DNA from 2 places in the Microlunatus elymi genome. Region 2 is predicted to be linked to the other one. Evidence: riboswitches for the same ligand, from Rfam matches in the RefSeq annotation. Region 2 holds a riboswitch; the other holds the start of a gene.

Region 1 (4,410 bases), 1.4 Mb from region 2:
TGGCGTTGACCGCGGCCGCCGTGCTGAAACCCGACGACGTGGCCCTCGCGTTCTCGCACAGCGGCACCACCTCCGACACCATCGACGTGCTCAAGGTGGCGCGACGGCACGGTGCCACCACCATCGCGGTGACCAATTTCGATCACTCGCCGATCAGCCAGCACTGCGATCTCTTGCTGGTCACCGCCGCGCACGAAGCGGCCTTCCGATCCGGCGCGATGTCCAGCCGGATCGCCCAACTCGCCTTGGTGGATTGCATTTTCGCCGGTGTCGCGCAGCGCTCCTACGAGGAGTCGGTGGAGGCGATCGAGAGCAGCTACGCCGCGGTCGAGAGCCGGCACCTGAGCAGTCGCACGCACTGATCGCTGTTGATCACCGACGAAGTTGATCATCAACTGCGGTGATCAACCGCGCCCAAGGTGATCATCAACCGCGGGCAGCGACCTGAGACACAGCTTCGTCCGCGGCGGGACCAGGGACCCGACATCTGGGCGTTTCGGCCGGTTCAGCACCGATCGCATGTTTAATGACAGGGTGAGAACTGACAACGACGGGCGTGTCTGGGTGCATCCTCAACATGACAGCTGCCCAGCCCGCTGGACGAGGCGAGGTGTGCGGTGATGGAAGCGATCGGTACCGAGCGAGTCAATCCCGCCTCGGCCGCGCTGGACGAGATGACGCCGACGCAGATCGTCGCGACCATGAACGAGGCCGACTTCGCCGTCCCGGAAGCGATCCGGCGCGCACAGCCGCAGATCGCCTCGGCGATCGCCGCAGCGGAACCGCTGTTCAACTCCGGCGGTCGACTGATCTACGTCGGTGCCGGCACGTCCGGCCGGCTCGGCGTCCTTGACGCGGCGGAGTGTCCGCCCACCTTCCAGACCGATCCCGAGCGGGTGGTCGGAATGATTGCCGGCGGCCGAACGGCCCTGGTCGACGCGGTCGAGGGTGCCGAGGACGACACCGTGGCTGGCGCACGCGACATCGACGCGCGCGAAGTCGGACCCGCCGACGTGGTGGTCGGCCTGGCAGCCAGCGGACGTACCCCGTACGTGATCGGGGCGCTCGACCGCTCCCGGGCGCTGGGTGCGCTGACCGTTTCCCTGTCCTGCAACCCGGGCGCCGAGTTGTCCCGGCATGCGGCGTACGCGATCGAGGTCGACACCGGGCCGGAGGTGCTCACCGGCTCGACCCGGCTGAAGGCGGGCAGCGCCCAGAAGCAGGTGCTGAACATGATCTCGACCGCGCTGATGGTTCGCTCCGGTCGCACCTACGGCAATCTGATGGTCGACGTTCAGGCCACCAACGCCAAGCTGCGAATGCGGGCGACCCGGCTGGTCTCGTTGATCGCCGAGACCGACGAGGCGACCGCGCGACGGGCGCTGGAATCGTGCGACTACGAGGTCAAGACCGCGGTGGTGATGCTGCGGCGCAGCGAGACGGCCGACGTCGCCCGGGAACGACTCGCGGCGGCTGCGGGTCGGCTGGCCGTGGCGATCGACCTGCCGAGCTCACAGCACCCCGCCCTCACCGACTGAGCCCTGCTCAAGCCGCGCGCAAAACCCTCTGTCGCGCGCGAAATACCGGTAGCGGCGGCACATATCGGGTGCGGCTGTTCGCTCAGGCGCGCGCAGCGCGATCTGCTCAGGCGCGCGCAGCGCGATTGATTCAGGCGCGCGCAGCGCGACGCTTCGCGCGCCAGACGGCCTGGCCGATGATCAGCACCAGCAGGCCGATGGAGATGTAGCCGGAGTAGCGGGCGATCAGGTCGACGACGTTCACCGCCGACTGGCCGAGCTGATGGCCGAGGAACATCCACAGCGAGCAGATGATCGCCGAGCCGATCAGATCGACGATCAGGAATTTCCGCAGCCGCATACCGGCCATCCCGAGCGTCGCGTAGATCACCGCCGCGGGCAGCGGTACGACGTAGGCGAGCAGGATCGCCGGTACGCCGTACCGCCGTGCCAGCGCTTCGGCCCGGCCGGCGTTTCGGGCCGCCCACTTGGAGCGACCGGCGACCAGTTCGATCAGCCCGTGACCCCAGAGTTTCCCGGCCCACCAGAACAGCGGATCCCACTTCACGCAGCTGACGATGCCGAGGATCAGCCCGACCAACCACCAGTCTGCGCGGCCGACGGCCGACAACGCGCCGATGGTGACCAGACCCGATCGGGAGCCGGTGATCGCCACCAGCGCCAGCGGCGCGCTGCCCAGCAGCACCGGCCGCAGCGGGATCATGATCAGCCCGATGATTCCGCTCAGCGAGAAACCGATCCAGCACAGGATGTCCTCGCGCCGTGGCTTGCCCTTCCACGGCAGTTTGGCGTCCTCCCACCATTCCTTCTGCCGCGGCTCCTCGGCGGCGTCGGCGGCGCTGTCGGTGTCGGATGTTGGGTCGTTCGGATCGGCCTCGACCCGTTCGGGCGCGACCGAAGGCGCGGGGTCGAACTCCGGATCCGCTGCAGACACCCGAGCAACGGTACCTGTCCTCGGGTGTACTCGTGCTTCCTGCCGAGGATCAACCGCTCAGGACCCGTCGGGTGCAGCTGAGCCGACGGTGGTAGGTTCGGATGCTGCCCGAAGGGCCACCACAACTGCATGAAGAAGCATCAGTTCAGTACGAACATTTGTTCAGAACGACCATTTGTTCAGAACGACAGGGGAGCGCAGAGCGCTGAGAGTGCGGGTAACCGCAGACCCTCAGACCTGATCTGGGTAATGCCAGCGAAGGGAGTCGACCGGGACCACCGTGGTGCCGGTGACGCGACGCTACCTGTCCTCGACCGAGGAGCAGGCGATGACCGTACAAGATCAACAAGCACGCGCCGGGCAGGATCGACCGTTCGGCCGATGGCGAACCAGCGACATCCTGATCACCGCCGCGATCGGCGTCGTGTTCGGGGTGATCTTCTTCTTCTGGAACGCGTTCTACAGCGTGATCGAGCCGCTGTTCACCGCTTTCCCGCCGGCCCGGGCGCTGTTCTACGGGGTCTGGCTGGTGCCCGGCGTGCTCGCTCCGTTCATCACCCGCAAGGCCGGTGCCGGCGTGCTCGCAGAGCTGATCGGCTCGCTGGTGGAGACGATCTTCGGCGGCTGGAGCGGCGCCATGACGATCGTGTACGGGTTGGCGCAGGGTCTGGCCGCCGAGCTGGGGTATGCGATCTTCCGCTATCGGATGTGGCGCAGGATCAACCCGTTCATCGCGGGCGCCACCGCGGGCCTGGCCCCGGCGATCCTGGACAACGTCCTGTACTACCCGACCTGGTCCATCCGATGGCAGATCAGCTACGGCATCGCCGCGATCGTGTCCACCGCGATCATCGGCGGTCTGATCACGATCGCGTTGCACGCCACCTTGCGGTCCTCCGGTGCGTTGCCGGCCCGCCGCGGATGATCATGTCCGTACCCGATCCGGACCGTGGTCCGAGCAGGATTCTCCTGCAGGGCTTCGGATATCGGCACCTGATCCGACAGCAGTGGGCGATCCGCAACGTCGATCTGAGCATCGAGCCCGGAGAGCGGGTGCTGCTGCTCGGCCCGTCCGGAGCCGGCAAGTCGACCTTGCTGCATGTCGTCGCCGGGCTGCTCGATCGCGAGACCGGTGACGTCGAGGGGGTCGTACGCGTCGACGGTGCGGCGCCGACGCCGGCCTCCGGCGGGCACGGACTGTCGCGGACCGGGATCGTCTTCCAGGATCCCGACAGCCAACTGGTGATGAGCCGCTGCGGTGACGAGGTCGCGTTCGGGCTGGAGAACGCCGGCGTACCGCGAGCGGAGATCTGGCCCCGAGTCCGCCGGGCGCTGCACGCTGTCGGCTTCGACTACGCCCTGGATCGCTCCACCCAGGCACTGTCCGGCGGCGAGCGGCAACGACTGGTGCTGGCGGGTGTGCTCGCCCTCCGGCCGCGACTGCTGTTGCTGGACGAGCCGACCGCCAACCTCGATCCGGACGGCGCCGCGCAGGTGCTGTCCGCGCTGGCCGGCAGCACGGCCGATCGCTCGGCAACCATGATCATCATCGAACACCGGATCCGGCCGGTGCTGCCGCTGGTCGATCGGGTCGTGGTGATCGACCCGGTCGACGGCGTGATCGCCGACGGGGTTCCGGACCAGGTGCTGGCCGCAGAGCATGATCGACTCGCCGCCGGCGGCGTCTGGGTCGATGATCAACTTCCGTGGAAGCCGGAGACCGGTACGAGGCCGGCAACCGGCACACCGTTGCTGCGGGTCGAGGCACCTCGCCGTCGCTACACCGACGGCGGTCCGCTGCTGCCCGAGCCGATCGAGGTGACGGTGCGATCCGGTTCGGTGACCGCCGTGGTCGGAGCGAACGGTTCCGGCAAGTCGACGTTGGCCGGAATGCTGTCCGGTCTGAGCGCCCCGCACACCGGAGCCGTGACGCCGACC
Region 2 (4,410 bases):
CGCCGATGCATAGCCCTTCAGGTAGTGCGCGTCGTCCAGCAGGTAGCGGGCGAACACCACCTCCGGCAACGATCCGTCGGCCAGTTGGCGGATGAACGGATGCTCGGTGATGGCCGCGAACCAGCCGGCCACCGCCTGCCAGGCCGTGGCCGAGAACCCGTCCGGCGTGTGCTCGTCGTCGATCAGGTCGAGCCGTGCGGAGACGCTCATCGGCTCTGCTCCCGCCACAGATGGTCGACCGGTCCGGAACCCGAACCGATTCTCCGGTCGGCGCCGGCCCGCAACGCACCGGTCAGATAGTTCTTGGCCGCCTCGACCGCCGGTCGCAGCCGACGCCCGGACGCCAGCTCGGAGGCGATCGCCGAGGACAGTGTGCAGCCGGTGCCGTGGGTGTTCGCGGTCGGCACGTACGGGCCGGAGAAGTTGATCACGCCGTCGGCGTCGGCCAGCACGTCGGTGATCGTCTCCGACCGGCCGAGATGGCCGCCCTTGACCAGAGCCGCGGCAGAGCCCTGGGTACGAAGTTCCTGTGCTGCAAGCGACATCTCGGCGACCGTGGTCGGTGGTTCATGATCAAGAAGCGTGCCGGTCTCGGGCAGATTCGGGGTGATCACGGTGGCCAGCGTCAACAACTCGTCCTTGATCACCGCAGTCACCTCGGGCGTCACCAGTCGATCACCGGAGGTGGCGATCACCACCGGATCGAGCACGATCGCCGGACCTGGACGGGCCCGCAACACCTCGGCCACCGCGGCTGCGATCTCGGCCGTCGCCAGCATGCCGATCTTGATCGCCGCCACCTCGAGATCTGTCAGCACGGCAACGATCTGGTCGGCGACGAAGCCGGCCGGCACCGGATGGATCCCGGTCACCCCGCGCGTGTTCTGCACGGTCAGTGAGGTGATCGCTGCGGCGCCGTAGACGCCGAGGGCGGTAGCGGTCTTCAGGTCGGCCTGGATGCCTGCGCCACCGGACGGGTCGGAGCCGGCGATGCTCAACATGATCGGACGGTTCATGATCAACTCCTGGTTGCGGTGGCCGCGGCAACCACCGACAGCAGGTCGGCGGCTGCCCCCGCCGGATCGGCGGCGGCGCAGATCGCCGACACCACCGCGACGCCGTCCGCGCCCGCCTCGATCACCGAGCCGGCGTTGCCGGCATGGATACCGCCGATGCCGACCAACGGCAGCGCCGGCGGGAGCATGGCCCGCAGGCGGCGTACACCCTCCGGACCCAACGGGGCCGTGGTGTCGATCTTGGTCGGCGTCGGCCACACCGGGCTGGCCGCGACATAGTCGCTGGCGGCCAGCGCGGACTTGTCCCGCAGTTGATCAAGGTCATGGATGGACCAGCCGATGCACACCCGATCGCCCAGCCGGCGGCGTACCTCGGCCGGGTGATCGTCATCGGGTCCGACGTGGACGCCGACGCCCGGAACCGCAACGGCGGCAGCAAGATCGTCGTTCACCAGCAAGATCACCTCCGGAGGAAGTTGATCTTGCAGCGTACGCAGCAGGGCGACCCGCTCGGCGGTGGTGCCGTTCTTGTCCCGCAGCTGGACGACACGTACGCCACCGGACACCGCCGCCATGATCAACTCGACGGTGGAGTCGTCGGCGGGTTCGGCCGTCACCAGGTAGACGCCGAGCTTGTCCCGCAGCGATGCCGAGGAGCGGTTCATGATCACGAACGCACCGTGACCGCGGCCACCTGGTCGGCGGTCAGGGTGGACAGCTCGTCCAGCAGTCGCCAGCGCAACGAGCCCGGACCGTCGGCCCGTGCGCCGGCCCGTCCGATCCCGGCGGTGATCATGGCCAGCGCACCGGCCGCCCCGTACAGCGGATCGTCACAGGCGGCGCAACAGGCCGCGACCAACGCGGTGGCCGCACAGCCCAGCGCGGTGATCATCGGCGCCCGCGGGTCGCCGCCGTCGATGATCAACGCTCGGGTGCCGTCGGTGACCAGATCCGACGATCCGGTGACGGCCACCACGCAGCCGAGTTCGGCGGCCAGCGCCGCCGCCCGGTCCGCCACGTCGTCCACGCCGGCCGCACTGTCCACACCGCGACTGGCGCCCGAGATCCCTGCCAGGGCAAGGATCTCGCCGGCGTTGCCGCGGATCACGGTCGGCCGATGTTCCAGTAGCCGGCCGGCCAGTTCGTGGCGGTAGCCGGTGGCGCCGACGGCCACCGGGTCCAGCACCCAGCAGCTGCCGCGGTCGTGCGCGGTCGACGCCGCCGCGAGCATGCCGTCGGCCCAACGCGGCGACGGGGTGCCGATGTTGGCCACCACGGCGTCGGCCAGCCCGGCGAACTCGGCCGCCTCCTGCGGATCGTGCACCATCGCCGGTGACGCGCCCGCTGCGTTGAGCAGATTCGCCGCCAGGTCCATCGAGACGAAGTTGGTGATGACCTGCACCAGCGGTCGCTTGGCCCGCATCGCGGTCACGACGTCAGCGACACGGGCCGAGTCGGTGGCCGTCGAGGTGGACAGGTCTGGACGCGACGATGTCATCGGGCTCCCTTTCGCCGGCATGACCCGGATCAGGTTCGGCGGGTGTGATCTCAGCGCGAACCCCTCGCGCACCCCGGCCACTGGTGTGCCACGTCGGCACACGACGAACGCTACTCGATGGCTGGAGCCGATCAGCTTCCGGCTACCGCCGTTCAGCTTCCGGCTACCGCCGTTCAGCTCCCCGTCGCGGCCTCGCCGACCCGTTCGGACTTGGCCGCCTCGAAGGCGTCCGACTCGGCCACCTGATGCCAGAACCGCTCCCGCAACGCGAACCGGCGTGCGTCGCTCAGGTCGTACTCGCCGAGAGCGTCGGACAGGTCGATCAACAGCGCCTTGTCGATGTCGCGGGGGATCGACGGCCGTCCGGCCAGCAGGGTCCGCCGCTGGTCGGAGGTCGCACTGCTCAGCCAGGTGTGCAGCACCCGGCGGGCAACACCGTCGATCACCTCCGCCGCGTCCTTGCCGTCGTCGTCCGGATGCCGCGGATGCTCGCTGTCGGTGCGGTAGGCCAGCGTGGCGCTCGAACGTCCGCCGACCGGTGCCGACGGGGTCACCGCTGCCGTGCCGGTCGCCGGCGCGACGCCGTCGCTGCGATGGACTCCGGCCAGCAGCGCCGGCGAAGGGGCGTTGTGGTTCTTGTGCTGATTCGATTCGATCGGCACCGGCGCCGGAACGGTCGGAGCGACCGCACGACCGATGGCCGAGGTGATCAACTCGGCGTCCAGCAGCACCAGATCGTCGGCGGCACGACGCAGGTGCCGGCTGACACCGTGCGGCAGACCGTTGCTGTCCGGCACGCCGACGATGATCACCTGGACGCCGTGCAGCTGCGCCTCCTCGACCGCCTCGCTCAGATCGTCGTCACCGGAGATCAGGAACATCACCTCCACCGCGCCGTTGCGGGCGTGGGTGATCAGATCGAGTCCGAGCCGCAGGTCGACGCCCTTCTGCTCGCCGGCATAGCCGATCCGGCCCAGCCGCAGCTTGACCCTGGGCAGCATCGCGATCCGTTCCTGCTCCGGATCGGGCAGGGCGTGGCGCGCGGAGTCGTACCAGTTGGCCCGCAGCAGCGGCAGTCCGGACTGCGTCTCCACCTGTTGGATCAGGTTGCTGATCAACTTCGGATAGTCGACGGTGATCCCCGATCTCAGCGAGGTACCGGTCAGCCGCGTGGCGGCGGCCGCCAACAGGTATCCGGCATCGACGTACAGGGCACAGCGTGATCGCACGATGATCGACCTCCCGGGTCGTAGGGGGTCACCCGAACCTACCGCGAGCTGTCGGAGGCCATCGTTAGGCTGACGCCCGTGAGTGCGACCGTCACCCGCTGGCGTACCGAGGCGTACGCCCGGCTGCATGCCAGGCTGTCGGCCGTGGTGGGCGACAAGACCGCCAAGGCCTTCGGCAAGCTCGGCATCGCCACCGTCGGCGATCTGCTACAGCATGTGCCGCGTCGCTACATGGCGGGCACCGAGCTGAGTGACCTGAGTGGGCTGCGCGAGGGCGAGGAGATCGCGGTGCTGGCCGAGGTGGCCGGGACCAAGGAGCACTCGATGCCCGGCGGGCGTGGTCGGCTGGAGGCGTGGATAACCGACGGCCGCGGCCGGCTCGGGCTGGCCTTCTTCGGTCGGGCCCCGTTGATCAAGTACTGGCAAAGTCAACTGGCGAAGGGTTCCCGCGGCATCTTCGCCGGCAAGGTCGGCGTCTTCCGGGACGAGCCGCAGCTGTCCCATCCCGACTTCGTGATGCTCGACGAGTACGGGAAGTACGCCGGCGGTTCGAAGGCCAACGAGGTGCTGGCCCAGGTGACCCAGACCTCGGACCTGATCGGCATCTATCCGGCGACGGCCAAGTTGCGCACCTGGAACATCGCCGAGTCCGCCAACCTCGCCCTGG

Evidence for each region. Region 2 has a riboswitch for thiamine pyrophosphate ahead of thiM (hydroxyethylthiazole kinase). Riboswitches for the same ligand answer to the same signal wherever they lie in the genome.
Region 1: linked by a shared signal. The riboswitch ahead of FOE78_RS16955 (ECF transporter S component) and the one ahead of thiM (hydroxyethylthiazole kinase) in region 2 are both predicted to bind thiamine pyrophosphate.

What each region holds. Positions count from the first base shown of each region.
Region 1 covers NZ_CP041692.1:3,774,920-3,779,329, reverse strand. Annotated here, with positions in the region: gene FOE78_RS16970 (MurR/RpiR family transcriptional regulator) at 1-362, shown strand, start outside; gene murQ (N-acetylmuramic acid 6-phosphate etherase) at 621-1,538, shown strand; gene FOE78_RS16960 (DedA family protein) at 1,669-2,472, opposite strand; TPP riboswitch at 2,652-2,753, shown strand; gene FOE78_RS16955 (ECF transporter S component) at 2,762-3,397, shown strand; gene FOE78_RS16950 (ABC transporter ATP-binding protein) at 3,400-4,410, shown strand, end outside.
Region 2 covers NZ_CP041692.1:2,370,596-2,375,005, forward strand. Annotated here, with positions in the region: gene FOE78_RS10685 (TenA family protein) at 1-210, opposite strand, end outside; gene thiD (bifunctional hydroxymethylpyrimidine kinase/phosphomethylpyrimidine kinase) at 207-1,016, opposite strand; gene thiE (thiamine phosphate synthase) at 1,019-1,681, opposite strand; gene thiM (hydroxyethylthiazole kinase) at 1,684-2,514, opposite strand; TPP riboswitch at 2,503-2,600, opposite strand; gene FOE78_RS10705 (NYN domain-containing protein) at 2,688-3,743, opposite strand; gene FOE78_RS10710 (ATP-dependent DNA helicase RecG) at 3,822-4,410, shown strand, end outside.